3 regions of the Bradyrhizobium sp. 61 genome follow, and region 1 is predicted to be linked to each of the others. Evidence: riboswitches for the same ligand, from Rfam matches in the RefSeq annotation. Region 1 holds a riboswitch; each other region holds the start of a gene.
The links. Region 1 has a riboswitch for cobalamin ahead of IVB46_RS23080 (TonB-dependent receptor). Riboswitches for the same ligand answer to the same signal wherever they lie in the genome.
Positions count from the first base shown of each region.

Region 2: linked by a shared signal. The riboswitch ahead of IVB46_RS10975 (ribonucleoside-diphosphate reductase subunit alpha) and the one ahead of IVB46_RS23080 (TonB-dependent receptor) in region 1 are both predicted to bind cobalamin.
Region 3: linked by a shared signal. The riboswitch ahead of IVB46_RS10935 (TonB-dependent receptor) and the one ahead of IVB46_RS23080 (TonB-dependent receptor) in region 1 are both predicted to bind cobalamin.

Region 1 covers NZ_JADPIU010000064.1:269,347-279,207, reverse strand. Annotated here, with positions in the region: gene IVB46_RS23100 (energy-coupling factor ABC transporter permease) at 1-11, shown strand, start outside; gene cobF (precorrin-6A synthase (deacetylating)) at 58-807, shown strand; gene cobT (nicotinate-nucleotide--dimethylbenzimidazole phosphoribosyltransferase) at 818-1,870, shown strand; gene IVB46_RS23085 (histidine phosphatase family protein) at 1,877-2,449, opposite strand; cobalamin riboswitch at 2,521-2,723, shown strand; gene IVB46_RS23080 (TonB-dependent receptor) at 2,838-5,210, shown strand; gene IVB46_RS23075 (PepSY domain-containing protein) at 5,223-6,644, shown strand; gene IVB46_RS23070 (aspartate/glutamate racemase family protein) at 6,765-7,505, shown strand; gene hydA (dihydropyrimidinase) at 7,517-8,926, shown strand; gene IVB46_RS23060 (NAD-dependent succinate-semialdehyde dehydrogenase) at 9,106-9,861, shown strand, end outside.
Region 2 covers NZ_JADPIU010000035.1:116,877-126,737, reverse strand. Annotated here, with positions in the region: gene ilvD (dihydroxy-acid dehydratase) at 1-783, opposite strand, end outside; gene IVB46_RS10985 (GNAT family N-acetyltransferase) at 1,196-1,654, opposite strand; gene IVB46_RS10980 (ribonucleotide-diphosphate reductase subunit beta) at 1,730-2,884, opposite strand; gene IVB46_RS10975 (ribonucleoside-diphosphate reductase subunit alpha) at 2,895-5,798, opposite strand; cobalamin riboswitch at 5,920-6,138, opposite strand; gene IVB46_RS10970 (nuclear transport factor 2 family protein) at 6,524-6,973, opposite strand; gene IVB46_RS10965 (ribonuclease activity regulator RraA) at 6,975-7,754, opposite strand; gene IVB46_RS10960 (mandelate racemase/muconate lactonizing enzyme family protein) at 7,767-8,960, opposite strand; partial or broken gene IVB46_RS10955 (MFS transporter) at 8,999-9,861, opposite strand, start outside.
Region 3 covers NZ_JADPIU010000035.1:106,428-116,288, forward strand. Annotated here, with positions in the region: gene IVB46_RS10905 (lytic transglycosylase domain-containing protein) at 1-1,183, opposite strand, end outside; gene IVB46_RS10910 (adenylate/guanylate cyclase domain-containing protein) at 1,510-3,246, shown strand; gene IVB46_RS10915 (hypothetical protein) at 3,373-3,549, shown strand; gene IVB46_RS10920 (hypothetical protein) at 3,702-3,914, shown strand; gene IVB46_RS10925 (hypothetical protein) at 4,017-4,274, shown strand; gene IVB46_RS10930 (hypothetical protein) at 4,403-4,624, shown strand; cobalamin riboswitch at 4,700-4,914, shown strand; gene IVB46_RS10935 (TonB-dependent receptor) at 5,028-7,145, shown strand; gene IVB46_RS10940 (hypothetical protein) at 7,163-8,173, shown strand; gene IVB46_RS10945 (hypothetical protein) at 8,235-8,813, shown strand; gene IVB46_RS10950 (LysR family transcriptional regulator) at 8,910-9,794, opposite strand.

The DNA of each region.
Region 1 (9,861 bases):
ACGCGGCTTGAGAGACAAGCGAACGGGCGGCCGTGATGGCCGCCCTTCGCACTCACGATGCTGACACTCTCCCTGATAGGCATCGGTTGCGGCGATCCCGGGCAGCTTACGCGCGCCGCCGTTCAAGCCATCAACGCGGCCGATCTCATCCTGATCCCGCGCAAGGGGACGGCGAAGTCCGATCTCGCAGATCTCAGGCGGACGATCTGCGCGGATGTGCTCACCAATCAAACGACGCGCATTGCCGAGTTCGATCTTCCCGTGCGCGATGCCGGTGAAGCGGATTATCACAAGGGCGTGGACGATTGGCACGAGGCCGTGGCCGCGGCCTGGTCGCAGACGATCGCCAGCCATCTCGGTGATGATGGCAAGGTCGCGCTGCTGATCTGGGGCGATCCCTCACTGTATGATTCCTCGCTGCGCATCGCGCGGCGGCTCGATCCCTTGCCTGATATCGAGGTCGTGCCCGGCATCACCTCGATCCAGGCGCTGTGCGCGGCGCATGCGCTGCCGCTCAACGACATCGGCGAGCCTTTCCTGGTCACGACGGGACGCCGCTTGCGCGAAGGCGGCTGGCCGCAGGGCGTCGATACCGTGGTGGTGATGCTCGACGGCAGCACGGCATTCCAGTCGCTCGATCCGGCCGGGCTGAACATCTGGTGGGGCGCTTATCTCGGCATGCCCGATCAGATCGTCATGTCGGGCGTTCTGGCCGAGATCGGCCCGCGCATCGTCGCCGCGCGACAGGATGCGCGCGAACGGCATGGCTGGATCATGGACAGCTACATTCTCAAGCGCAGGCCGTAAGCGAGGCAGCATGCTCCCCGATTGGGTCACCCGGAAATGCCCCGATGTCTCCGCCGTCCATCGCGAGGCGGCGCTCGCGCGTCAGGCGCAACTCACAAAACCGGCCGGCGCGCTCGGCCGGCTGGAGCAGCTTGCGGTCGAGCTTGCGGGCCTGCAGGCGACCGAGCAGCCGCGCGCCGCGCGAGTGCCGATCATCGTCTTCGCCGGCGATCACGGCATCGTCGCGCAGGGCGTGTCGGCCTATCCGCAAGGAGTGACCATCGCGATGATGGCGAATTTTGCCTCGGGCGGTGCCGCGATCTCGGTGCTGGCGCGTGAGCTTGGCTCAAACCTTGAGGTCGTCGACGCCGGTACGCTGGCGCAGGAGGCGATGGCAGGAATCGTCACCGACAAGCCGCGCAGCGGCACGCGCGACTTCAGCGTGGAAGCAGCGCTCACCCCCACGGAGCTGGCATTCGCCTTCGAAGCCGGTCAGCGCGCAGTCGCGCGCGCAGAAGCCAGCAGGCCCGATCTTCTGATCTTCGGCGAGATGGGCATCGGCAATACCACGACGTCGGCCGCGATTGCGGCGAGCCTGCTCGGCATCAGTGCCGAGGAGATCGCGGGCTGCGGTACCGGCGTCGACGCGGCCGGCCGCGCGCACAAGGCGCGCGTGATCGACGCTGCGATCGCGCGTCGCGGCGTTGCAGGCGCTTCGCCGGAAAAGATCCTGTGCGCCGTCGGCGGCCTCGAAATCGCGGCGATTTGCGGCGCCATCATTGCGGCTGCGCAAGCCCGCATTCCCGTGTTGATCGATGGCTTCATCGTATCGGTGGCAGCGCTGGCGGCGGTGCGGCTGAACCCGTCGTGCCAGCCATTCCTGCTGCCGTCGCATCAATCGGCGGAGCAGGGGCATCGGCTGGTGCTGCGTGCGCTGAACGTGCAGCCGTTGATCAGCCTCGATCTCAGGCTCGGCGAAGGATCGGGTGCGGCCATCTCGCTGCCACTGGTGCGGCTCGCGTGCAGCCTTCACAACGACATGGCGACCTTCGCGCAGGCCAATGTGCCGGATCGCCCGGCCTGATCCGGCTCAAGCCGCGCGCTGATTGACCGCGATGACGCGCCAGCCCGTGGCGAGCCGGTCGATCCGGGTCAGTGACAACGGATCGATCACGAAGCGTAGGGCCGCTTGTGGTGTCAGATCCAGCGCAATGCAGAGCGCGGCGCGGATGGTGCCGGAGTGAACGACGAGCGTTGCGGAGCCGGCGCCGATTTGCGCGAGACCCAGTCGGACGCGCGCGACCTGATCCTCAAAACTTTCGCCGCCCGGCGGCCGCGCGTGCGCCGGATCGCTCCAGAACTGCGCATAGGTCTCCCCGCCGGTCGCAGCGAGTTCGTCATGCCGCCGGCCGGTCCAGTCGCCAAAATCCTGCTCGCCAAATTCGGGCACCAACGCGGGTTCGAGTCCCAGCGCGCGCGCCGTCTCAACCGTACGTCGCGCCGGGCTCACCAAGCTCGCAGCATCTGGCGGAAGCCTCTGCCGCAACGCCTCCAGTTGCACGCGATCGCCGAGATCGGCGGGCGCGTCGGCCGCGTGGATCGTCCCTTTGACGCCGTCGACGGGCGCATGCCGTATCAGCCAGAGGAAGGTCTCGCCTTCCATGCCTATCTCCAAGGAAGTTGGTCGCTGTGGTAATAACGTCGCACCGGCACATTGACTCTGTCTTGTCGGTAATCCTAGATGGCTTTGACGGTTTCCCCGAGTGGGGATGAAAAGGGAATGCGGTGCGGGGATTTTGTCCCCAATGCCGCGGCTGCCCCCGCAACTGTAAGCGGCGAATCTTGCGTCACGAGCCACTGGGTATCTCGGTCCCGGGAAGGCGATGCAAGGTACTGACCCGCGAGCCAGGAGACCTGCCGTCAGCCGTGGTCACACGCGAAGATGTCGGTCGGGGAGTACAGACATTCGGCTTCATCGGAAGGCTCAAAGGCCGGAGGTGGGACCTGGTTCGCTGTGACGTGCCACTGACGTCATACCGAGGTCCCGAACTGTGTCTTCCATTCGTCTTGTACGACCGCGTTGCTTCCTGCTCGCTTCCGCCGCGCTTACTTCATTTGCAGTCGCCGATCTGCCCGCAGCGCTGGCGCAGCAGGCCCGCGAGCCGCTGCCGCCGGTCGAGGTGTCGCCCGCCCAATCCCGCAAACCGGCAAAGCCGGCGGCCCGGGACGCGCAGAGCCCACGCCGCGCAGCATCGCGCAGGCCCGCGGCCGCATCGGCCGCGGCCAAGCCCGTCGTGCCGACCGCGGCGGCGCAGACGCCGCTCAACACCAATGTGGTTGCCGAGAGCGCCTCGCGCCTCGGCCTGACCGTGCAGGAGACACCCGCGACCGTCGAAGTCATCTCGGCCGCGACCATGCGGGAGCAGGGCTATCGCACCGTGTCGGAGGTTGCGCAGGGCGCGGTCGGTGTCACCTCGGGCGACAATCCGGCCGAGCCCGCGGCTTTCTCCATGCGTGGCTTCACCAACAGCCAGATCAACATGCTCTACAACGGCATCAAGATCGGTCCGCAGAACATGACCTCGCGGATCACGGATACGGCCAATCTCGCAGCCGTGGAATTTTTGAAAGGTCCGGCCTCGCTGATGTCGGGCGAAGGTGCCGCCGGTGGCGCAATCAACTTGATCACGAAGCAGCCACACACCGGGCCGATCCGGAATGAGGCTGACTTTTCCTGGGATTCGCTCAACTCGTTCGGCGTCCACTACGGTTCGGGCGGCAGCACCAATTTGCAGGGGCTGGACTACCGCTTCGACATCAGCCGCGCCTCGCTCAATGGCTTTGCCGACGACACCAATACCAAGACGCTGGATGTGTCCGGTCAGCTCAATTACCGCATCTCCGACAGCCTCAAGATATGGGGCGCGATCGAGTACCGGGAAGATCGCTCGAAGGCCTATTGGGGCGCACCGCTAGTACCGATCGCCTTCAGCGGTTCGCATGCGACGAGCGGCATTGTTTCGGGCAATTACGTCTCGAACTTCAACAAAACGAATCTCGGTGCGATCACGATCGACGATCGTACCTTCAACACCAATTACAACGTTCTCGACAACCGCAACGTGGCACAAGAGGTGTGGCTGCGCGGCGGCTTCGAACTGAAGCTGGCGCCTGACCTGACGCTGAAGAGCCAAGCCTATGCCTATGGCGCGGAGCGTACCTGGTTCAACAACGAGATCGAGGCTTTCAATGCCAGTACGGGCCTGCCCAACTCGAACATGGTCGATCGCGAGCGCTTCTATGTTGCACATAGCCAACGCCTTGTCGGCAACATTACCGACCTGATTTGGGACGCTAATATCGCAGGCTTCGACAACCGCCTGGTCACGACACTTTCGTCCAGCTATCTCGATTTCGTCAGGCCAGGCGCGGCCAACTTCCCGGACGATTACGTTTCGCTCGTCAATCCCGACCGTGGCCTTTACGGCCTGCTCACGACGCAGCAGCAGACCGCGCGCATCGACAACGAGGCGCTGTCGTTCGAGGACCGGGTGAAGCTCACGCGAACCTTCGCGCTGGTCGGCGGCCTCCGCGTCGAGCATATCGGGCTTGACCGCAACTCGACCGACGCCGCCGGGCTGGAAAAGGCGAACTTCCCGTTCTCGAAGTCCTGGGCACCAGTGACGGGGCGCATCGGCTACACCTGGGACGCCGTTCCCGGCGTGACCTTCTTCAGCCAGTACGCCACCGGCGCCGACGTCTCAGCCAACAACATCTTCCTGCTTGGGCCAGCCCAGCCGCTCGACCTGACGACCTCGCGCACCTATGAGACGGGCGTCAAGCATCTGTTGTGGAACAACAGGGCGGAATGGTCGTTCTCGGCCTACGATATCCAGCGCAAGAACGTCTATGCGGCGGCTGGCGGCATGCAGCTCAACATCGCGGGACGGCAGGAGTCGAAGGGCGTCGAGCTCGCCGCGGCCGTGCGCCCGATCGAGCCCCTGCGGCTCTGGGGCAACATCGCCTATGTCGATGCACGCTATGCCGACTACAATTTTGCCGGTGGTTCGTTCTCCGGCAACACGCCGCCGAACGTGCCGCGTGTCGTGGCCAATGCCGGTGCGTCGTACCGGTTCTTCACGCCCTGGCCGGTGGAGCTCGGCATCACGGGCCGCTATGTCGGTGACCGCTACAACACCGATGCCAACGTCGTGACGATGAAGGCCTACACCGTCGCCGACGTCTACGCCTTCGTCGACATCCCGAAGACGGTGTTCAACGCGGTCGACCAGGCCCGTCTGGGCTTCCGCGTGCGCAACATCACCGACAAGCGCTACGCGATCTGGGGCGATCCGTTCTATCCCGACCAGATCCTGCTCGGCGCGCCCAGGACCTATGAGCTCTCGGCCGCGTTCAAATGGTAGGGCGCTGACCACATGATGAACGCGATCGTGCTGCTGCATCGCTGGCTCGGGATCGCGTTCTGCCTGCTGTTCGCGATGTGGTTCGCGAGCGGAATCGTGATGCACTTCGTCCCGTTTCCGTCATTGACGGAGGCGGAGCGCTTTTCCGGACTTACGCCGGTTGATCGCGGAGAGGTGAGGATTACGGTCGCGGATGCCGTCGCCGCGAGCGAGATCGCGGACGCCACGCGCGTTCGCCTGGTCCAGCGGAGCGACGGGCCGGTCTATGTCGTGTCGGACCGGTCGCGTGTGGGCGCGGTCCATGCCTCCGACGGACGGGGTGCATCGGTGACGTCCGCCGACGTCGCGGTCGGTATCGCGCGGGATCATGCCCGGCAACGCGCGCTCGATGCCGCGCGGGCGGCGATGATTTCGGGCGCGGATTATGATCAATGGAGCGTACCCAACGGCTTTGATCGACACCGGCCTCTGTTGCGCGTCGCTCTTGGCGATGCGGCCGGAACCGAGGTCTATGTCTCCTCGCGCAGCGGCGAAGTCGTGCTGGATACGACCCGCAGCGAGCGCGGGTGGAATTGGGCCGGCAGCGTCCTGCACTGGATCTATCCGACGGTCCTGAGGAGCAACTGGTCCCTTTGGGATCAGGTGGTCTCGACATTGTCGCTGGTGGCTTTTATCGCCGCGACGTTCGGCGCGGTGCTCGGAATTATCAGGATCAGGATTCGAGGGCGTCGGGTCTCGTCGCCTTATCGCGGCTGGCACGCACTGCATCACATCATTGGTCTCGTCGCGACCGTTTTCGTGCTGACCTGGAGTTTCAGTGGCTGGCTCTCGATGGATCACGGCCGGCTGTTCTCGCGCGGGGAGCTGACCCCGACCGAAGCGGGCGTGGTGTATGCCGCGCCTGACTGGACGACGGCCCCACCGGTCGGTCAGCCGTCGGCTCGCGAAGTCGAATGGTTCGCAGTCAACGGTGTTGTCTACCGGCGCGACCGGACTGGCCTTGCCAGTCAGACCTTGACCAAAACGGGGGAGGCGATCCGCAGCCGGCAGGTGGCATTCCTCGGCGAGAAGGATGTCCATGACCTGACGACGCGCCTTGCGCCGGGCTGTGGCGACCCATCCGTTCTGGCCGACAATGACGACTATCCCGCGCACTCCGTTGTCCCCGGAGCGCCCGTCTATCGCTCCCGATGCGGCGACCTCTGGTTCGACATCGACGGTGCCGACGGCCGCGTGCTGCAAAGACTGGATGCCTCGCGGCGGGCCTATCGCTGGTTCTATAGCGCGCTTCACACGCTCGATTTTCCCGTTCTCATGGCGCATCCGCGTCTGCGCGATATCCTGGTCGTCGGGCTCTGCTTGCTAGGGCTGGCATTTTCCGTCACTGGCATTGTCATCGGCTGGCGGCGCTTGCGGTCGACCTTCGCGGCTTGAGCTGCGTATCGAACAAATCATATGCGCCATGCAAATTGCGGGTTGCGCGGGCGATGGCAGGCGCGGATGATCGTCCGAGGGGCGCAGCGGTGCGCTCTCTCAATGGGGCGATCGTGATCGATGTCAATTCAGCGCAAGCGCCTCGGCATGATGACCCCATCGTCCAACTCGGTGCTGGAGCCCGTCACCAATTCCATGCTGCATGGCGTGGCCGGCGTCACCGCTCATTTCTCGCGCTTCCGCGTTACCGAGATCGCGCTCGATGCCGCGGCGCTGAATCAGTTCGACGCCTCGGTGATGCTGCCGGCGGCGGATCTGCTGGCGGATGCCAGGGTCGATGCCATTGCCTGGAACGGCACGTCGGCGAGCTGGCTCGGTACCGGCCGCGACCGGAGCCTGTGCGAGGCGATCGCGGCGCGGACCGGAATCCCGGCGACGACCTCGACGCTCGCCTGCATCGACGCCGTCCGCGCGCTCGGCGCCGGACGCGTCGGCCTGGTTCCACCCTATACGGACGACGTGCAACGGCGGATCGGCGATGTCTGGGTCGAGGAGGGGATCGCCCCTCACGCCGAGCGGCATCTCGGCCTGCGCGATAACTTTTCCTTCGGTGAGGTCACGCCCGCGACGATCGCCGACATGATCCGCGCGGTCGCGGCGGACGGCGCCGATGCCGTCGTCATTCTCTGCACCAATCTCGACGGCGCCGCGCTGGCGGCCTCGCTCGAACGGGAGTTGGGCATCGCCGTGCTGGACTCGGTCGCGGTCACGTTGTGGCGGACGCTCGAACTCGCCGGTGGCGACATCGCGGCCCTTGCGGCGTGGGGCCGGATCTTCCAGACATCAGCGATCATCAAGTGACGGAGACGCCTGTGACGCAGCTCGATCTCGCCATTCGCGGCGGCACCATCGTGACGGCCAGCGACGAGTTTCGCGCCGATATCGGCATTCGCGACGGACGCATCGTCAACATCGCCGACCGCATTGAAGGTGCGGCGCGCGAAATCGACGCGACAGGTCTGCTGGCGCTGCCGGGCGGGATTGACAGCCATGTTCACATCTCCCAGGCCTCCGGCTCCGACGTGGTGATGGCCGACGATTTTGCTTCGGCAACGCGCGCGGCGGCGGCCGGCGGCAACACCATGGTGCTGCCCTTCGCGCTCCAGGAGAAGGGGACGTCGCTGCGCACCTGCGTCGAGAACTACCGCAAGCTCGCCGAGGGCGAATGCTACATCGATACCGCCTTCCACCTCATCATCTCCGACCCCACCGCGGTCGTGCTCGGGCAGGAGCTGCCGGCTCTCGTCAAGGACGGCTACACCTCGTTCAAGGTGTTCATGACCTATGACGACCTCGTGCTCAGCGACAAGCAGTTGCTGGAAGTGTTCGACGTCGCGCGCCGCGAGGAGGCGCTGGTCATGGTCCATTGCGAGGGCTACGACGCGATCCGTTTCCTCACCGCCAAGCTCGAACGCGAGGGCCACATCGCGCCCTATTATCACGGCGTGTCGCGGCCGCAGGCCGTCGAGCGCGAGGCGACGCATCGCGCCATCAGCCATGCCGAGGTGATCGGCGTTCCCATCATGATCGTCCACGTCTCCGGGCGCGAGGCGATGGAGCAGGTGCGCTGGGCCCAGCAGCGCGGACTGCCGGTGCATGCCGAGACCTGTCCGCAATACATCACGCTGACGGCCGACGACATGAAGGGCCTGAACATGGACATGTCAGGCGCAAAGTATGTCTGCTCGCCGCCGCCGCGCGATGCCGAAAGCCAGCAGGCGATCTGGGAAGGCATCACCACCGGTGTGTTCCAGACCTTCTCGTCCGATCACTGCCCGTTCCGCTACGACGATCCCAAGGGTAAGCTGGCGCCGAATTCCCGCACCTCGTTCCGCTGGGTGCCGAACGGCATTCCCGGCGTCGAGACCCGGCTGCCGATCCTGTTCTCGGAGGGCGTCTCGAAGGGACGGATCAGCTTGCAGAAATTCGTCGAGCTGACCGCGACCAACCATGCGCGGATCTACGGGCTCTATCCGCGCAAGGGCTCGATCGGCGTCGGCTTCGACGCCGACGTCGTTCTATGGGATCCCAAATTGAAGAAGCCGATCCGGCAGGCCGACCTGCACCACGGCGCGGACTATACGCCGTGGGAAGGCTTCGACGTCACCGGCTGGCCCGTCACCACCATCGCGCGGGGCCGCGTGGTGTACGAGAAGGGCAGGATCGTCGGCGACAAGGGTGCGGGCGAGGTGCTCAGCCGCGGCAAGTCGAGCCTGGTGTGACGGAAAAATAATCGCATCGGGACGACGCCATGTCGTCTGTTGCGCATACCATCCTCGCGCTGCTGCGACATCATTGATCCCTTTTCGCCGGCCGCCTTTCGGTGTAGCTCTGCGCCCACTTGTTAGGCGACCGGGCGCCAATGCTGATCGCCGCCGAAATCATGCAGGAGACACCAGGGATGTACCCGAAAGTTCAGATGTTCATCGCCGGCGAGTGGACCGACGGCACCTCCGGCAAGTCGGAGGACATCCTCAACCCCGCCACCGGCCAGCCGATCGGCAAGACCCCGCACGCGTCGCGCCAGGACCTTGACCGCGCGCTGGAGGCCGCCAAGGCCGGCTTCGAGATCTGGCGAAAGACTTCGCCGTTCGACCGCTACAAGCTGATGCGCAAGGCCGCCGACATCATCCGCTCGCGCGCCGCCGAGATCGCACCCGTGATGACCATGGAGCAGGGCAAGCCGGTCGTGGAAGCGCAGGGCGAGACCATGCTCGCCGGCGACCTCATCGACTGGTTCTCGGAAGAAGCCCGCCGCGCCTATGGCCGCATCGTGCCGCCGCGGATGGGCAACGTCTCCCAGCTCGTGACCAAGGAGCCGGTCGGCCCGGTCGCCGCGTTCACGCCCTGGAATTTCCCGATCAACCAGGCGGTCCGCAAGATCTCGGCCGCGCTTGCCGCCGGCTGCTCGATCATCGTCAAGGGCCCGGAAGAGACGCCTGCAAGCTGCATGGAGCTGGTGCGCGCCTATGCCGACGCGGGCATTCCGGCCGGCGTCGTCCAGCTGGTGTTCGGCGTGCCGTCGGAAGTGTCGGAATATCTCATTCCGCACCCGATCATCCGCAAGATCAGTTTCACGGGCTCGACCGCGGTCGGCAAGCATCTGGCCGCACTCGCGGGCCTGCACATGAAGCGCGTCACCATGGAGCTCGGCGGC
Region 2 (9,861 bases), on a different contig from region 1:
CCGTGTCACGATGTCGCGCGGCCGGAGGTTGGAGGCGATCAGGTCCATGACCTTCTCGCCCGCGGTCATGCAGAAAGCGTCGCGGATTTCATACGGTGCTGGGGCGCCGGCCGAGTACGGCAGCGCCAGGCCGATCGCCTCGGAGACGGTCGCCATGGTGTTGGCGGTGAACTGCGCGCCGCAGGCGCCCGCCGAGGGGCACGCCACACGCTCGATCTCGTCGAGGTCCTCGTCCGACATGGCGCCGACCGAGTGCTTGCCGACCGCCTCGAACATGTCCTGCACGGTGACCTGCTGTCCGCGGAAATTGCCGGGCAGGATCGAGCCGCCGTAGATGAAGATCGAGGGCACGTTGAGACGGACCATCGCCATCATCATGCCCGGCAGCGACTTGTCGCAACCGGCAAGGCCCACGAGCGCATCATAGGCGTGGCCGCGCACGGTCAGCTCGACGGAATCGGCGATGCACTCGCGCGACGGCAGCGACGAGCGCATGCCGTCATGGCCCATGGCGATGCCGTCGGTGACGGTGATGGTGCAGAATTCACGGGGGGTGCCGCCGGCCGACGCGACGCCCTTCTTCACCGCCTGGGCCTGGCGCATCAGGGAGATGTTGCAGGGGGCGGCCTCGTTCCAGCAGGAGGCGACGCCGACGAAGGGCTGGTGGATCTGCTCGGTGGTCAGACCCATGGCGTAGAAGTAGGACCGGTGCGGCGCGCGCGTCGGGCCTTCCGTCACGTGACGGCTCGGCAGCCTCTGCTTGATGTCGGTCTTTGCGTCCATCGCAAACCAGTTTCCCCGGCCAACCCTTTCAGACCCGAAAAATCAGAGCCAAGATTTGAATCGACCTTGGGATTTTCCGTCCTTCGAAGACCGCCGATGCCCTTCAAACTTTAGAGCGATTTTATTCATGTTCGGGTGTGGCTAAAAAGCGGCGCTGATGCGAACGGACGGAGATAAGGGTTTAATCCAAGATGAGTGTTGCAGAGACAGCACAATCGTTACCGGGAAGACACGGGTTGGCTTACTGTAATACCCTCGTGATTATGCCAATCCACAACTTTAGATTTCAAAGCCGCTCCGGCGCGCCCCAGCGCGGGTCTCGGGAACGGAGCGTGCCTCTCCTGAGTCGCGGCGGTCCGCAGTACCAACCCCGTCATCCTGAGGCAGGAGTGATGAGCGCGAAGCGCCCAGTTCAATCCGTCAGGTCGAGCCGCATGAACTGGTTGTGCGGGCTTGCTTCATAGTCGGCGAACGGCGCGCAGGAGACGAAACCGGCGCTGCGGTAGAGCGAGATGGCGGGCGCGTGCAGGGCTGCCGTGCCGGTCTCCAGGCTGAGGTGCACGTAACCCCGCCTGCGGGCTTCGGCGATGATATGACTCAGCAGTGCGCGCCCTACCCCGGTGCCCCGTGCAGCCGGCGCGGCACGCATCGACTTCACCTCGCCATGCGTATGATCCAGCTCCTTCAGCGCACCGAACCCGAGCAGGACATCGTCCTGCCAAGCCGTCCAGAAGGTCACGGAGGCAGCCGAAAGGCCAGTGGCATCCAGAGCGAACGCGCGCTCGGCCATGACGCTGCGCAGCTCCTCGAGATGATGAGCCAACAAATCGGCGACATAGGGCGCCGTCGGATCGTCTCGTCTGATCTCCACCTCATCCCCCTGCTGCCGCACGCGTGCCACCGTTTAAGCACAGGTGACACGCCCGCGGCATAGCCATGATCGGTGCTATTCCCAAGTCAGCGCACCACCATTCTGGTATTCGATGACGCGGGTCTCGAAGAAGTTCTTCTCCTTCTTCAGATCCATTGCCTCGGACATCCACGGGAACGGGTTCTCGACCTCGGCGAACACCGGAGCGAGCCCGATCTGCGCACAGCGGCGGTTGGCGATGAAGTGCATGTACTGCTCGCACAGCGCAGCATTCAGGCCGAGGAAGCCGCGCGGCATCGTGTCCCGTCCGTAGGCGGCCTCCAATTCGGCTGCGTCGCGGATCATGCCGCGGATCTCGTCCTGGAACGCCGCCGTCCACAGATGCGGGTTCTCGATCTTGATCTGGTTGATCACGTCGATGCCGAAGTTGAGATGGATGCTCTCGTCGCGCAGGATGTACTGATACTGCTCGGCGATGCCGACCATCTTGTTGCGGCGGCCGAGCGACAGTATCTGCGCGAAGCCGGTGTAGAACCACATCCCCTCGAACACGACATAGAAGGCGACGAGATCGCGCAGGAAGGCGCGGTCGCTATCCGGCGTCCCCGTCTGGAACGACGGATCGTCCAGGTGCTGCGTGTGCTTGAGCGCCCAGGCCGCCTTGTCCGTGATCGACGGCACCTCGCGGTACATGTTGAACAGCTCGCCTTCGTCGAAGCCGAGGCTTTCCACGATATACTGGAAGGTGTGGGTGTGCACCGCCTCCTCGAAGGCCTGCCGAAGGAGGTACTGCCGGCACTCCGGATTGGTGAGGTGACGGTAGATCGCCAGCACGATGTTATTGGCGACCAGCGATTCGGAAGCCGCGAAGAATCCGAGATTGCGCTTGATCGCGCGCCGCTCGTCCTCGGTCAGTCCGTCCCGCGACTTCCATAGCGCGATGTCGGCCTGCATCGAAACTTCGGTCGGCATCCAGTGATTGTTGCAGCCTGAGAGATACTTCTCCCAGGCCCATTTGTACTTCAGCGGAAGCAGCTGGTTGACGTCGGCGCGGCAGTTGATCATCCGCTTCTCGTCGACCGAGACGCGGCCGCCGGCGCGATCGATCGCGCCTAAGCCGGTCGGGTCGGCCGGCTCGAGCTTGAGCTGGGTCTGCGGACGCAGTGCGGTGGCGAGACTTGAGACGGCAGGAGCGGCCGCTGTGGTTTCGGTATCGGACCAGTCGAGCATCGTCATCTCCTCACTGGCACGCTTCGCATTCGGGATCGTCGATCCGGCAGGCCTTGATGCCGTCGAGGTCCGGCACCGCAGAGGTCGGTATCATGATCGGCGCGTGCGACACCGCCACTGACGCGGACACCGCATTGAGCTTTCCGTCGGTGCCCTTCAACGTCGATTTCTCGACATGCGTGGCGCTGCGCGAGCGCAGGTAGTAGGTCGTCTTCAAGCCGCGCCGCCAAGCCAGCCGGTAGAGCGCATCGAGCTTCTTGCCGGAGGGATTGGCGATGTAGAGGTTGAGCGACTGCGACTGGTCGATCCATTTCTGCCGGCGCGCGGCCGCCTCGATCAGCCAGGCGCTGTCGATCTCGAAGGCGGTCGCGTAGAGCGCCTTCAGATCGTCAGGAACGCGGTCGATCTGGCCGACGCTGCCGTCGAAATATTTGAGGTCGGAGACCATCACCTCGTCCCAAAGCCCCCTCGCCTTGAGGTCGCGCACCAGGAACTCGTTCACGACGGTGAAGTCGCCGGACATGTTCGATTTCACGAACAGGTTCTGATAGTTCGGCTCGATCGACTGCGAGACGCCGCAGATGTTGGAGATCGTCGCCGTTGGCGCGATCGCCATGACGTTCGAGTTGCGCATGCCGCTGGACGTGACCTTCTTGCGGAGGCGATCCCAGTCGAGCGTTGCGGAGCGATCGACGTCGAGCCCGCCGCGGGCATCGGCGACAAACTGGATGGAGTCGAGCGGCAAAATGCCTTTCGACCACAGCGAGCCCTCGAAGCTCGGATAGCGTCCGCGCTCCGCAGCGAGATCGGACGACGCTTCGATCGCGTGGAACGAGATTGCCTCCATGCTGGTGTCGGCGAACGCCACGGCCGCGTCGGACGCGGTCGGAATGCGCTGGATCTGAAGCGCTTCCTGAAAGCCCATCAGGCCGAGCCCGACGGGACGATGACGCATGTTGGAGCGGCGCGCTTCGGGGATCGTGTAGAAATTGATGTCGATGACGTTGTCGAGCATCCGTACTGCTGTCGTCACCGTCCGCTTCAGCTTGGCATGGTCGAGTCCATTGGGACCGACATGCGCGAGCATGTTGATGGAGCCGAGATTGCAGACGGCGACCTCGTCGGCCGAGGTGTTGAGCGTGATCTCGGTGCAGAGGTTCGAAGAATGGATCACGCCCACGTGGCGTTGCGGCGAACGCAGATTGCAGGGGTCCTTGAAGGTGATCCAGGGATGACCGGTCTCGAACAGCATGGTCAGCATGCGACGCCAGAGGTCGCTCGCGCGCACGGTCTTGAAGACGCGCATGCCGCCAGCCTTCGCCCTGGCCTCATAGGCCTCGTAGGCGGTCTTGAACGCCTCGCCATAGAGATCGTGCAGATCGGGCGTCTCGTCAGGCGAGAACAGCGTCCATTCGCCATCGGCATCGACGCGCTGCATGAACAGGTCCGGCACCCAATTGGCGGTGTTCATGTCGTGGGTGCGGCGGCGGTCGTCGCCGGTGTTCTTGCGCAGGTCGAGGAATTCCTCGATGTCGACGTGCCAGGTCTCCAGATAGGCGCAGACCGCGCCCTTGCGCTTGCCGCCCTGGTTGACGGCGATGGCGGTGTCGTTGGCAACCTTCAGGAACGGGATGATGCCTTGGCTCTCGCCGTTGGTGCCCTTGATGTGGGCGCCGAGGCCGCGCACCGGCGTCCAGTCGTTGCCGAGGCCGCCGGAATATTTTGCCAGCAGCGCGTTGTCCTTGATCGACTTGAAGATGCCGTCGAGGTCGTCCGAGACGGTTGTGAGAAAACAGGACGACAATTGCGGACGCAGCGTACCCGAATTGAACAGCGTCGGCGTCGAGGCCATGAAGTCGAACGATGACAGCAGATCGTAGAACTCGATCGCCTTGGCCTCTCGGTCGATCTCGCGAACCGCAAGACCCATCGCGACGCGCATGAAGAAGGCTTGCGGCAGTTCGATCCGCTTGCCGCGGACGTGCAGGAAGTAGCGGTCGTACAGCGTCTGGAGGCCAAGGAACTGGAAGTTCAGGTCGCGCTCGGGCTTGAGTGCAGCCGCGATCCGGCCGAGGTCGAAGCGGGCCAGTTCAGGATCGAGCAGTTCGGCGGCAATGCCGGTCTTCACGTAGGCCGGGAAATATTCGGCATAGCGTACAGCCATATCGGCCTGCGAGGCGGAGGTCGGCACGGCATGGACATAGGACAGCACCTCGCCGCGCAGCTTGTCCAGCAGCAGGCGCGCGCTGACATAGGCGTAGTTCGGCTCCTGCTCGACCAGCGTGCGCGCGGCCATGATCGAGGCCAGTGCCAGTTCGTCCTGGCTGATGCCGTCGTAGAGATTGCGGGTGGTCTCGGTGAGCACGGGTGCCGCAGAGACGCCGTCGAGACCGGCGCAGGCTTCGCCGATAATCAGCGCGAGCCGCTTGGTGTCGAGACCAACGCGCGAACCGTCGGCGAGCGTGACATGAAGTGCCGGCGCGACAGCGGGCGTCACTTCCGCGGCCGCCTCCTCGGCGCGCTGGCGCGACCGCTCCTCGCGGTACAGCACATAGGCGCGCGCGACCTTGTGGTGCTCGCTCCGCATCAAGGCGAGCTCGACCTGGTCCTGCACGTCCTCGATATGGAAGGTGCGTCCCTCGCCTGCCCGCCGCATCAGCGCAGTGACGACTTCGGCCGTCAGCTGCTCCACGCTCTCATGGACGCGGCGCGAGGCGACCGCGCTGGTGCCTTCGACCGCGAGGAAGGCCTTGGTCATGGCGACCGCGATCTTAGCGGAATCGAACGGCGAGACTTTTCCATTGCGGCGGATGATCTGCATGGCCGGCTCGCTCGAAGCAGGCGCAAGCGATAGTGGACGCAAATGAACGATGGGTGCGGAAGCGGTGTCCGCGTCGTGCAGGTTCAGTGACATCAATGGGCCCCGTGATGCGCGCGTTGTGTTTGAACGGGGCTGTAAGGAAGGACGCTGCAGAAACGCCGGCAGCAGAGTTGCCGGGCGGTGCATGCAAGCGACCGCCGGACACCCCGCCCGTGGACGTTCAGATTGTCGCGGCAGGTCTCCTGGCTCGCAGGTCGTCGCCCACTTCCCGTCTTCCCGGTGCGAAAGGCACCAGTGACGATTGTTCGGAAGCAGCTCGCTGCTGACAGTTGCGGGGGCAGCGCCGGAATTCCGCGCTCTCGCGCGGTTCACCGGCTTCCCTCTTAGCCACTAAATCTTGCGATCCAGCGGAACCGTGACGCCCACATGTGGTGACATATGCAGCCGGGTGTCAACGATTCGTTGCGGGTCATGAGCCCTGTTCCCTGTGGAATGCGGGAATTCGCACTTGGATCGCTCTTCAGCTTGGCGCGCTGCGTGACCCACGGCCCGACTGCAAGATCACACAGTCCGGCGCGACGCTGCCGCTGCATGTCGCCTCGCAGCCGCTCACCAGCGACGCCACTGTCGCTTCCAGCACACGCAGCTCCGCAATTTTCGCCCTGATTGCACCGAGGTGCTTCTCCGCAAAGGTCCTCGTTTCGCTGCACGGCGCGCATCGCAGGCCGGCGATTCAGACCGCTGGTCAGCCCGATGCGCGTCACAATGACGGCGGTGAAGGCGCCCTCGCCGCCAAGGAACGGCGCGGCCGCCCGACGCTATTCGGACGAAAGGTGATAGCCGCGATCGCGATAGTCGAAATCGACGAGCTCGCAGATCCGGGCCGAGGGATCGGCGGGCGCCGCATAATAAGCCCTGATCTCCTTGATGCGTCCGCTCGCCCCTTCGAACGCGTACCATTCGTCGCCGCGAAGCGCCGTGCCCTGCTTGCGCTTCCAGTGCGTCCATTCGATCACGGCTTCCGGCGACGCCGACGAGCAAAGAATCTTTTCGATCGTCCATCGCGAACCGAGATTCTCGACGCACCAGATCCATTTGCGCGCGATGGTATCGGCGCCACGCCATGGAATGTCCGGCAAGCCGGGCGGGAAGTAGTGAACCGCGTCCGCCGTGAAGCAGGCCATCAAGGCATCGTAGTCGGCGGCGTTGCAGGCGTCGAAATAGCGACGGATCGTCGCCTCCATGGCGGCGGGCGATGTCTTGCTCATGTCAGGCTCCCGCCCGGATCGTCGTGGCCCTCGCCGGATCCGCACCGGCCTTTTTCCAGGCCTCAAAGTCGGCGCGCACGGCAGGTGTGGGCGGATAGACGCCGTAGAGCGGCTCGCCGGCACTGATACGATACGACAGGTACTTCTCGAGCTGGTCCCGCCTCTCGCAGAGGTCGGCCATTTCGGCGGCCAAATGCCGTGGCACGACCGTGATGCCGTCACCGTCACCGACGATGATGTCGCCCGGGTAGACCGCCACGTCGGCGCAGGCGATCGGAATATTCAGATCCGCGACGCGATGATACGACAACCGCGTCGATGCCGTGACCTGCCGGGCATAGGCGGGGAAATCGAGCCGCGCCAGCTCCTGGCCGTCACGAAACGCGCCATCAGTGACAATGGCCGCGGCGCCCCGCACCTTCATCCGCGTCGGCAGCATGGCGCCCGCGGATGCCGCGCGCGGATCGTTACGGCTGTCGATCACCAGGACATGGCCGGGCGGGATGCTCTCGACCGCTTCCCACTGCAGATTGTCCGCGTTCGGATACGGCGTGAGCGTCTCTATGGTATCGAGATCCTCTCGCGCCGGGATCATCCGCATGGTGAAAGCTTCACCGGCGAAGCGGACCGCGTCCTTGTTCATCGGCACCAGCCCGACCAGAAAGCACTGGCGCAGGCCTTTCTTGAACAGCTCGGTGGTCAGCGAACCCGAGGAGACATCCTTCAGCCGGCGGATGACAGACGGATCCAGGGGACTAAGCTTCGTCTTTGGTTCGTACATGGCCATCCTCCCTCAGCGCCGCTTTCCGACCTCGTGGACGTCACGGGCCCAGGCGCGCGCCTGCTCCGACAGGCTGAAGCCGAGGCCCGGCCGGTTCGGCACGATCATGCGGCCGTTCACGACCTCGAGCTTTTCGTTGAACATCGCCTCCGACCACTCGAAATGCTCGACCCAGGGCTCCCGGGCATAGGCCGCGGTCAGATGCAGATGGATCTCCATGCAATAGTGCGGCGCGAGCTGGAGCTTCTTGTGGTCGGCGAGCGCGAGGATCTTGAGAAACGGCGTGATGCCGCCGACGCGCGGCGCATCCGGCTGGATGAAATCGACCGAATTGTTGCGGATCAGCTCGTAATGCTCGTCGATGCTGGTCAACATCTCGCCGGTCGCAATCGGGGTCGCAAGCTCGGCTGCCAGCGCCGCATGACCTTCGTAGTCGTAGGCGTCGAGCGGCTCCTCGATCCAGGTCAGGTTGAATTGCTCGGCGATGCGGCCGAAGCGCAGCGCCGTGGTGCGGTCCCATTGCTGGTTGGCGTCGATCGCCAGCGGAACGTCGCCGATGTGGTTGCGAACCGCCTCGATGCGCTTGAGGTCGACCATCGGGTCGGGCTGGCCGACCTTCAGCTTGATGGCGCCGATGCCCCTGTCGAGCGCCATGCTGACGCGCTCCTTCACCTCCTCGATCGGCATCGAAAGGTATCCGCCGGAGGTGTTGTAGCAACGAACGGAATCGCGATGGGCGCCGAGCAGCTTTGCCAGCGGCAGCTTGGCGCGCTTGGCCTTGAGATCCCACAGCGCGATGTCGAAGGCGGCGATGGCCTGCGTGGACATGCCGCTGCGGCCGACCGAGGCGCCGGCCCAGACGAGCTTGTCCCACAGACGCGCGATGTCGCTCGGATCCTCGCCGATCAGCTCGCCGGCGATCTCCCTGGCGTGCGCAAACTGCCCCGGACCACCGGCACGCTTCGAATAGCTGTAGCCGATGCCGCTGTGGCCGTTCTCCGTCTCGATCTCGGCAAACAGGAAGGCGATCTCGGTGAGGGGTTTTTGCCGGCCGGTGAGAACCTTGGCATCGCTGATTGCCTGGGCGAGCGGCAGGAAGACGAGCGACGTCCTCACCCATGCGATCCGGTCCGTCGTCGCTTCCCCGGCTGCGAGCCCTGCCGCGAGCGGGTTGGCGATAATGCGCGCGTTGACCTGGTAGTTCATGGCTTTCTCCTATCGAGGTGGATTTGCGGGAAATGATGTCATTCGGCAGCGACCGGCGCGGAGCGGATCAGCCCGCTGCCTTCGCGAATGACGAGACGCTCGATGGGCCCGACGATGACCCAGTAACAGAGCACGGCCAGCAGCCCATGCAGGCCGACATACAGCAACGCGCCGTTGAACGATCCGGTGGCGGAGAGGATGTAGCCGATCGCAACAGGCGTCACGATGCCGGCGGTGTTGCCGACGGCGTTAAAGACGCCGCCGGTGAGACCGATCACCTCCTTGGGCGCAGTGTCGGCAACGACCGTCCAGCCGAGCGAGCCAAAACCCTTGCCGAAGAAGGCCGCGCTCATCAGCACGGTGATCAGAACCGTGGAGTCCGTGTAGTTGCAGCCGATGATCAGCACCGTCATGACGAGGCCGATCGTGATCGGCGTCTTGCGGGCGATGCTCAGCGAACCGGTGCGCTTGAACAGCCAGTCGGTGAAAAAGCCTGTCGTAACGCCGCCGACGAAACCGCAGATGGCGGGGATGGTCGCGATCAGGCTCGCATCGAGCACCGACAGGCCGCGGTCCTTGACGAGGTAGGTCGGAAACCAGGACACGAAGAACCAGGTGATGGACGAGATGCCGTATTGCGCCAGGAAGATGCCGACGAGCATGCGGCTCCTGAACAGCTCGGCGAGGTCGGACCATCGCGGCCCCTGCACCGCTGCTGCCGTCGGCGAAGCGCCGCCGAGATCCACCAGCGCGCCTCCATCATGCAGATGAGCAAGCTCGGCAGCACCTATCCTCGGGTGCCGGGTCGGCGGATAGTACGTAACGGCCCAGACTGCCGCGAGCGCGAAGCCCAATACGCCCATGACGGCGAAGATGTGCTCCCAGCCGAAGCGGTGATCGA
Region 3 (9,861 bases), on a different contig from region 1:
CGGCGAAGTGCATCATGGCCGCCTTGGGATCGTCGAGATAGCGCAGCGCGATCCAGCCGCACATGAAGTGGTAGTCGACGCGATAGACTTCCATCGCGGGCACCGCCGCCGCGCGCACCACGTCGTAGGCGGTCTTGAACTTGCCCTGGTCGAGCAGCTTTCGCGCGAGCAGGCGCCGCTCGCGCCACCAGGCATCGGTGTCCTGGGCCGCCATCGTGTCTGGCGCGGCGGCGAGGATCACCTCGGCGGCGTCGTCGATGCGGTCGTTCTGGAGATGCCACTGCGCGCGGCAGAGGACGTAGCCGAGATCGCGGCGTGCTTCGGTCGAGACGTCCTCGAGATAATCCTTGGCCTTGTTGGCCTTGCCGGTGACCGCCGAGCAGGCCTTGACGATTGCGAGCGCATCTTCGCCAAGCCGCTTGGCCGCGCGACGCGCACCTGCATAGTCCTTGGCGCCGAGGCGCTTGTCCATGCGGGCGCGATGATCGTCAGCGGTCAGGAGATCGCGGAACGCCTCGTAGGAATCCTCCTCGCTGCGCTCGGACAATTCGTCCGTACGCCAGGCCTCGCGCACCAGACGCGTAGCCCTGTCATTGTCGCCTTCACTCAGGAGCACGCGGGCGAGCGCGAACTTGCCCTTGGCGCTGGTCGGCCGGTCCATCGTGAACTTGTGCACGGTCGCAGCGTCGCTCTTCTCCTGCCACAGCCGCGCTTCGGCGCGGCGGCGGAGCAGGGCGCTGCTCGGCCAGTCCGGATTGGCGGCGAGGAAGGCGGCGTAGCGCTTGAAAGGTGCCGTGCTCTCGGAATGGCGCAGCATGAACCAGTCGGCGAGCTTCTGTCCGGCCGGGTCGGCAATGCGGTCGCGCGCCGCGCTCGCATCGTCGGTCTTGCCCTTGCGCGCGAGATCGATGGCGTCCTTCAGCGCGGCGAGGTCGCCGGTGAGCGGCGGGGCTGCCTGTTTGTCCGAGGGCTCGTCGTTCTTCTTCGACTTGCGCTTGGCCTCGGCGTGCTTGCCATGGCGCGACTTCGCGGCAGCGTGACGCTGCTTGCCGCCGGCTTTCGTCTCATGCGTTTTCTTTGACGCCGACGATTTGTGACTGCTCTTCGCTGCCAGCTCGGCAGGAAGAAGGGCCAATGCGGCCACGGCAACGACACACGCGAGCGAGCGTAGGCACTGGTTCATTCGATGGTCCCCCTGCGAAACCACTACAAACCAAGGTCCGCGACGACATGCGGCTTGAGAATCAAAGACGACACCCAAAACGATGCCACGACATCGTTTCGCAGTCCTCACGCTCCTTCAACAATGCGGCAAAATACCGATGGGAACTCGGGAACTTCCGAAATGGCGGAAAGGGCAATGCCTTCAACCTTTGTTAACGAATAGGGCTCGCGCGACGGTTGCGCGCGGTCAGGGGCGTCGCAAGGGCCAGATTGCGCGTGTTCCCGCCGCCAAAACCGGTGTATTGAGTTCCCAACCGGTCCTTTCAGCTCTTACCCCCACCGCTCATGCCACTTTTCAACCAGTCGATCAGGCGCAAGATCGTCGGGATCGCCCTCGGATTGATCGTCCTGATGCTGGTCACCGCGATTCTTTCGATGGTGATGTCGAGCCAGGTCGGCGTCCTGCTCGACGAACTGACCGATCGCTACATTCCGGCCTACGGCCATCTGGCGCGCGCCAACATCCGCTCGCTGGAGCGCTCGGTGGCGCTTCGGCGGATGGTCATGATGAAGATGCAGGCCCCCTCGGAGGAGGAGGCCTACGCGGCGCGCCTGCGCGAATTCGAGGAGGCCGATCGGAAGATCGACGAGGAAGCCGAGGCCGCGCGCACGCACATCAACGCGATCATCGACGACAAGAGGACGCCTTCCGACAATGCCGGGCTGGCGCGGATCGAGACCCGCATCGAAACCGCTCTCACCGAGCTGCGTCACGACATGAATGAGGACCACGCAAAACTCCTCAAGCAGGTCGAAGGCAAGCAGATGACGGAGGCGCGCGGGACCCTGGAGCATCTCGACACCATACGCGACCAGTTCAACCAGAAGATCGACGCGATCCGCGCCGACATGCTGAAGCAGGTCTTCGCCAGTACGGCGACAGTGATCGGTCGCCAGCACCAGGCGATGATCATTTCGGGCATCGTCACCATCCTCGCGGCGGTGGTCGGATTTGCTTTCGCGCTCCTCGTCTCCAGTGGCATCACGCGACCGGTGCGGCTGTTGCTCGCCGGCACCCGCGAGGTCGAGGCGGGCCGCTTCGACAAGACCATCACGGTCTCGACCCAGGACGAGATCGGCGAACTCGCCGCCGCCTTCAATCGCATGATCGAGCAGCTGCGGCACAACGAGCGGATCCGTGAGACCTTTGGCCGCTATATCGATCCCAAGGTGGCGCAGGGGCTGATCGACCGGCCCGAGGTCGCCATCGACGGCCAGCGCCGGGTGATGACCATCATGTTCTCCGACATGAGCGGCTTCACCTCGATGAGCGAGGGCATGACCCCGCGCGGCCTCGTCAAGGTGATGAACCACTATTTCACGGTGATGTCCGCGCCGATCCGGAGCCATCGCGGCGTTATCGATAAATATATCGGCGATGCCATCATGGCCTATTGGGGCCCTCCCTTCATTGAGGAGGACGAGCCGGCGCTATTCGCCTGCTACGCCGCCATCGACATGGCCGATGAGGTGCCGGCGTTGCAGAAGCAATTGCCTGACCTGCTCGGCATCCGCGCCATGCCAGGCCCTTGCGATCTGCGCATCGGGATTGCCACCGGCGAGGTCCTGACCGGCAGCATCGGCTCCGAGCTGATGATGAGCTTCACCGTGATGGGCGACGCCGTGAACCTCGCCTCGCGTCTCGAGCTGGTCAACAAGATCTACGGCACGCGGATCCTGATCGCGCAGGCCACGGCGGACGCGATCGGCTCGAACCTCGAGCTGCGCGAGATCGATCGTCTGGCGGTGGCCGGCCAAAGCGCATCGCAGGCCATTTTCGAGGTGATGAGCAAGGCGCACGGGCTTAGCGTCCCGCAGGAGAGCCTGCGCGCGCGTTACGCCGAAGGCCTCGCCGCCTACCGCGCGCAGCGCTTCGACGAGGCTCGCGCCGCGTTCAATGCAGCGCTCGAAGCCGTGCCCGGCGACGGTCCCTCGCGCGCGCTGCTCGGCCGCATCGCGCAGTTCGAGGCCAATCCGCCGGACGCCAATTGGGACGGCGCCTGGCGGCTGGAGCAGAAATAGCTGTTCTTGTCGGGCCGGCACCGCCCTTGCCGGAAAAAACGCTTCTACTCGATAACGATGTTCGCAGTGACCTAATTCCCGGGCTTAGGTTTGACGTCCCTTGTGGCGTTTGATGGGGACACGCCGATGACAGAACTTCATGACAGGCTGGAACGGTTCGAGACGCTCACCGCCGAATGCGAGCTGATTGCCAAGCTCGCCACCGACAGCACCAAGCGCGAGTTCTATCTGAGACTCTCGGAGCAGTATCGTCAGCTGGCGGTGGATATGCGGAAGGCGATCGCGACCAAGGCCGCGGCCTGACGCCGCCTGCAATCCGTTCTTAATGTTTGGCGCGCATCCTTTGAGGATGCGAGCGTCGCGATCATGATTGCTCGCATTGGGAATGCCGAGGTCCGTTGCGGTGCAGCGCATCTCGCTGACGTCGCTTTGCCGCTCCTCACCAGGGCAATCCCATGCGCCTTCTCGCAGTCCTTATCTTCGCGCTCATGACGGCCGCCTGCAACCAGGAGCAGGACATCACCGGCTCGACCCCGGTCTGTGCGATGCGGCACTACAGCTCCTACAATCCCCGCGACATGAACCAGTGCGTTGCCGCCTGCAAGGCGTGCGACCACGGCAACACCGTCACCTGCACCACGTCATGCACCCTCAAGGGTGCCCACTGAGCGGCGGCGCGGGCTGGAGCTAGCGCTGAGGGTGCTCGGGCACCGGAACGATTCACATGGGTTAGTCATTGAAGGGGCAGGTAGGACGCGGAGTCCTATGGAATGGGTATGCTCGATCCCGGTCGGTTCCTGGTGTCGTGCTCGCATTGCGATGCATGGCCGATGGCGGCCAACGTCAAACGTTCGAGCTGGTCTTCGTCGCCGCACGAGGTCCGCTTCGTGTGCCCGCGCTGTCGCCGCGAGGAGACAGCCATTATCTCGGCCTCCGGTGAGCTGACCCCGATCCGGCGCATCGACGCTCCGCTGCGCGATGTCACCGCGGCCTGGGCTCAGGCCCAGCGGCCAAGAGGTCGGGCGTAGCCCGCCCGTCACAGGACCAAGAGATCGGGCGTAGTCGGCTCTGCGCAACGCCTTGCGCGGTCCGTTTTTGGAACCCGGCCTACGCCCACGCGTTTCCGCTCCGACATCAACGCATCGAGGCCCTGCGAATGATCAGCGAGCATTTCGACACCCGCACCCGGATCAACATGAAGCTGGCGCTGGATCGGGTCTGCCGCAATCGCCCGGTCGGCGAGGACCATTGCTTTCGCAGGTCCGTTGCCGAGAACATCATCCGCTGCGCGCTCGCGGGCCGCACCGGCATCGGCCAGCTCGTCGATGCCGGCGAGCGGGCGGTGATCAGGACGCGTTCGGAGCGGGAGCCGGCCTGATTGCGCCGGCTCAATCTCCGGTGCGGTGCTTTGCCCGTCATGCAACCGGCCGATTGACTCTCCGCTTGCCCGCCCCGTAGATTGGCCGGTGACGGTTCTCCTCACGGAGATCAAAAGGGAACGTGGTGCGAGGTTTTCCCGATACCGGGATATTCTCAACGCCACGGCTGCCCCCGCAACTGTAAGCGGTGAATCTTTCGTCATATGCCACTGGGAATCTCGGTCCTGGGAAGGCGACGTAAGGTAACGACCCGCGAGCCAGGAGACCTGCCGTCAGCCGTGGTCACACGCGAAGATGTCGGTCGGGGAGTACAGACATTAGCTTCACCGGAGCAATCGAAAGCTCCGCCGTGAAACCTCGTTCGCTGTGACGTGCCACTGACGTCATACCGAGGTTACAAGAGTGTCCCGTATTGTCTTTGCCGCCAGGCGCTTCCGCGCCGGCGTTGTCGCGTTCGTTTCCCTGTATTCGCTCGATCTGTCCATTGCCCAGGCGCAGCAGTCGGCATCGCCCGATCTGCTGCCGCCGGTCGAGGTCGCACCGACCGAGCGTGCGGCCAAGCCGCAAGCCGCGCGGCCTGCGCCCGACCGGCCCGAGCAGCGGCGCGTCGCTCGGCTGCCGAAGCCCGAGCTGGTGCCGGCGTCGCCCCCGGTTGCCGGGGTATCCGCGGCCAACCTGTTTCCGACGGTCGTCGTCAGTCCGACGGGCGTTGTCACTCCGACCAATCTGGTTGCGAGCTCGGTGACGGTTCTGACCGCCAGAGACATGGAGCGCGATCAGCGCCGGACCGCATCCGATGCGCTGAGCGCGGTTCCTGGCCTGAACCTCGTGCAGACCGGCGGTCCGGGAGGACAGACGTCGATCTTCATGCGCGGAACGAATTCCAACCACACCAAGGTCCTGATCGACGGCATCGATGTCAGCGATCCCGGCAACCCGAACCGTTCGTTTGATTTCGGCCAGTTGCTCACCTCCGACATTCAGCAGATCGAAGTCCTGCGCGGTCCGCAGGGCGGTCTCTACGGCGCAGACGCGCTGGGTGGCGTGATCTCCATCGTGACGAAGAAGGGCGACGGTCCCGCCCGCGCCACCGGCTCGGTCGAGGGAGGCTCGTTCGGAACGTTCAATCAAACTGCAGGTCTGAGCGGTTCACAGGACCCCTTCAACTATGCCTTCAACGTCGCGCATTTCCACGCGAACGACGTGCCGGTGACGCCGGTCGAATTGCTCCCGCCGGGGCAGAAGGCGATCGGCAACTATTACGACAACATGACCTATTCGACGAAGCTTGGCGCCGAATTGAGCGAAAACCTCACGCTCAACGGCGTGGCGCGGTACACCGACGCCACCCTGCGCTTTACCGGAGACACCTTCGATCCCGTCACATCCGCGAGCTTTCCCGCGGCCGCGCAAAGCACGCAGACGGTGCACCAGCTCTTCACGCGCGGGGAGGCGGTCTGGTCCGCTCTCGACGACCGGATGAAAAGCTATTTCGGTGTCAACTACACCAATCACTGGAACTACAACATCTCGCCCGGCGACGCGATGGCCACGATCACGACCGGCGACCGCGTCAAGTATGATTGGCACACCACGACCCAGCTCGCGCCCAACAACAATGTCATCATTGGCGCGGAGCATGAGACCGAAACACTGCAAACGGCGACGGTCTCGGCGCAAAACGTCAACAAGGCCGGATATATGGAGCTGCAGTCCCAGTTCCGGGATCGCGTCTTCTTCACGGCCAACGTCCGGCAGGACGATAACGAGCGGTTTGGGGAACATCCGACCTTTCGTCTGGCGTCTGCCGTGATCGTGCCGGTCACGGATACGAAGTTCAAGGGAAGCTACGGTACGGGGTTCAAGGCGCCAACGCTCAACCAGCTTTACGTCAGCTTTCCCGCGTTCTTCTTCTTTGCAAATCCCAACCTCAGGCCAGAGGAAAGCGTCGGATACGACGCCGGCTTCGAGCAACCCCTGTTTGGCGATCGCGTTCGCTTCGGGTCGACCTACTTCCGCAACAACATTACCGACCTGATCCAGAGCACGTTCGATCCCGTGACGTTCACGAGCACCAACACCAATATCGGCAAGGCGATCACGGAGGGCACGGAGAGCTTCGTCGCGGCTGCGATCACGGACCGGCTTCGCGTTCGTGCCGACTACACTTTGACCCGCGCGGTGGATGCGACGGCGGGACTGGAGCTGCTGAGGCGTCCGAAGGAGAAGTGGAGCGCAAATGTCATCTGGAATCCGATCGATCCGCTGACACTTTCCGCAACCGTGTTGCACGTCGGGAGTTTCGTCGATGGTAGCCGCGACTTCAGCATTCTGCGTCTGCTGGCTCCGGCCTACACTGTCGTCAACGTCGCAGCCGAATATCTGGTCACCGACCAGGTGAAGGTGTTCGGCCGGGTCGATAATCTCGCCAATGTGCACTATCAAAATCCGACCGGCTTTCTGCAGCCGGGACTGGGCGTCTATGGCGGCATTCGCCTGGCGAATTACGACGTCAGATAGCGAGAGAGAGAAGCCTCATGACGACGGCCGATCCGCTCATGGACCTGATCGCAAGCCAGCTTGCCGACGCTGAGGCCGGCTGGAGCGTCGGCACGTTCGGTGCCATTGCCGAGTTCACACGCGAGCCCGGTGAGGCCTTCGATATGGAGCAGTCTCGCAACGGGATCAGCGCCGTGACGCAGAAGGGTGGGATACGCGTTGTCTCCCACCCGGATCTGCGCCTGATCGCATCGGAATCGCCGACCACGGAGAGCTGGAGCCACCGCATCGCGCTGTGTCTTCCGCATGAAGCCAGCGCCATGAGTGGTCGTACCGTGTTGACCGAGCTCGGTCCGGATGTCGAGGCGCTCCTGAGGAGGGATCGCAGCGGCATCCTGTTCGACCTTGGTCTCGGAACGTTGCAGATCGACGCCTGCATCCGCGTCAGCGATGCCGATGCCGTCGCCGCACTCAGGAGCCGCACGGGCCAATCCGTGTTCGCGCCCGAAAGCGATGCCATGCGGATCATTCTGGCCGCCAACCCGCACCGCGTCTTCATCAGCCGCATCGGGCGCGCCGAGGTATTCCAGCCGATCCCGCCGCCGGGCGGGCGAAGCCCTGACGGCCCGCACACCCACGTTCTGCCAAAGCTGCTCGCGCATCGCCGCACCCATGCCGCCACCGAGCCGCTGCCTGAGGGGTGGATCCCCTGCGCGCATCTCTATCCGGCCCATCCGCTGCGCGATCAGCTCGGCCGCAAGCGCGCGTTTCGGCCGGATCATCACGCAGCCTTCCAGGCGCTGCTCGAACTCTATGGGCTGCCTGAGCTGACGGCGTGCAAGAGGGCCGTGGTCGAGGCGGTCGCGAAGGGGCGGGGACCTGAGATTGTGACGCTTCCGCCCGATCGCACGGCGCGCGCCACCGTTCGCGTGGCCTTGCGCCAATTGGCGGCCAAGGAGCCGCACACGGCGGCACTCGCCGCCTGGCTTGCCGCCTACGACCGGCGCGATCCAGCCGAGACTGAAGATCCCATGGAGGCTCTTCACTGAGTCAGACGTGATGCCGCGTTCCAGCAAAATTGTGCTACAAATCCCACAAGGAGATCGTTCCATGACTGTCACCATCCTGCCGCCCCACGCCGACCGTTTCCGCCTTCATCCGGTCGCGTCGCGTCTCGCGCCGATGTTCTGCTTTGCACTGCTGACGGTGTCATGCGCGCTCGCGAGCTTCGCGCTTGCCTGCGCGACGCCGTTTGCGGCGTTCGCCGTCGTCGCCGCCGCGATGCTGCCGATGCGTCCGGCGCTGCTCGTCGTCACCGGCGCCTGGCTCGTGAACCAGACCATCGGCTTCGGCGTGCTGCACTATCCCATCGATGGCAGCACCATCGCCTGGGGCTTTGTCATCGGTGCTGCCGCGTTGCTGTCGACGGCAGCGGCATCGACCGTTCTCCGCCTGCTGCCGCAGGGCCGCACGCCGCTGATGCTGGCCATCGCGCTCGTCGCCGCCTACGCCGCCTATGAGCTCGCGCTGCTTGCCGCGACGCCGTTCCTTGGCGGAGAGGGCGCGTTCACTGCGGCCATCGTGACGCGCATCGGGCTGACCAGCGCCGTCTGGCTCGCCGGCCTCGTCGCCGCCTGCGAGATCGTCCGCCTGGTCGATCCGTTCGGGCGCGCGATGCGGAACGCGTAGGACGCCTCCGGAGTCTCCAGGTCCGGTCGTTGCGATGACCGGACTTTGCCCCACCAACGCAGGGCACCGCGCTCCAGACTGCCCCGCAGGCCGCGTTCAGCGTGCGGTCCGGAACGCAAGTTCGCGCAGCCGAGGCAGGGCGGTGTTGCGGTTGTCGCTGCGCCAGATCGCATGGAGCTCGGCGAAGACCGATGGTCCGAGCCTGATCGGGCGAAACACGACGTTGTCGAAACAGGCGTTGCGTGTTTCGTCCGGGACGATCGCAAGGCCGAGACCTGCGCTGACCAGCGACAGGATTGCCTGTGCCTGACTCATCGATTGCACGACCTGGGGCCGGATGCCATTGGCGTCGAACGCCGCCGTCAAGAGCGCGCGCATATATGGACCGCCCGACGAATACATGATGAAGGGCTGGCCCTCGAGATGCGACAGCTCCGGCCGGCGTCGCACCGCGAGCGGATGGTCAAGCGGCAGCGCAAGGGCAAGCCCTTCACGGAAGACGCTGGCGCTTCTAATTGGCTTCTCCGTCTCGATCGGCCGAACCAATCCGAGATCGATCCGGCCCGACCTCAGTGCATCGAGCTGCTGGCGCGATGTCAGCTCCTCAAAGGTGATCTCGATATCCGGCAGTTCATCGCGAACGCGCGTTGCGAGCCAGGGCAAATAGCCGTACGTCGTCGCGCCGACGAACCCGATAGACAGCGCTCCACCGGCGAGCGACGCGGCTTGCCGGGCGGCTTTGACCGCATGCTCGCGCTGCTGAAGCATCGTGCGGGCCTCGCTCAGGAAGGCGCGTCCGGCCGCGGTCAGCCTGACCGATCGGCTGGTGCGCTCGAGCAGCTTGACGGCGAGCGTTGCCTCCAGGATCTGGATCTGCCGGCTGAGCGGCGGCTGCGTCATATTCAGCCGCTTGGCGGCACGACCGAAATTCAGCTCATCGGCCACCGCCACGAACGCGCGTACCTGTCCGAACTCGATCATTGATACCTTTTCTGGATCAATTAAATCCAAAAATGAGTTTAGACCTGAATTGATCGCTGATCTAGCT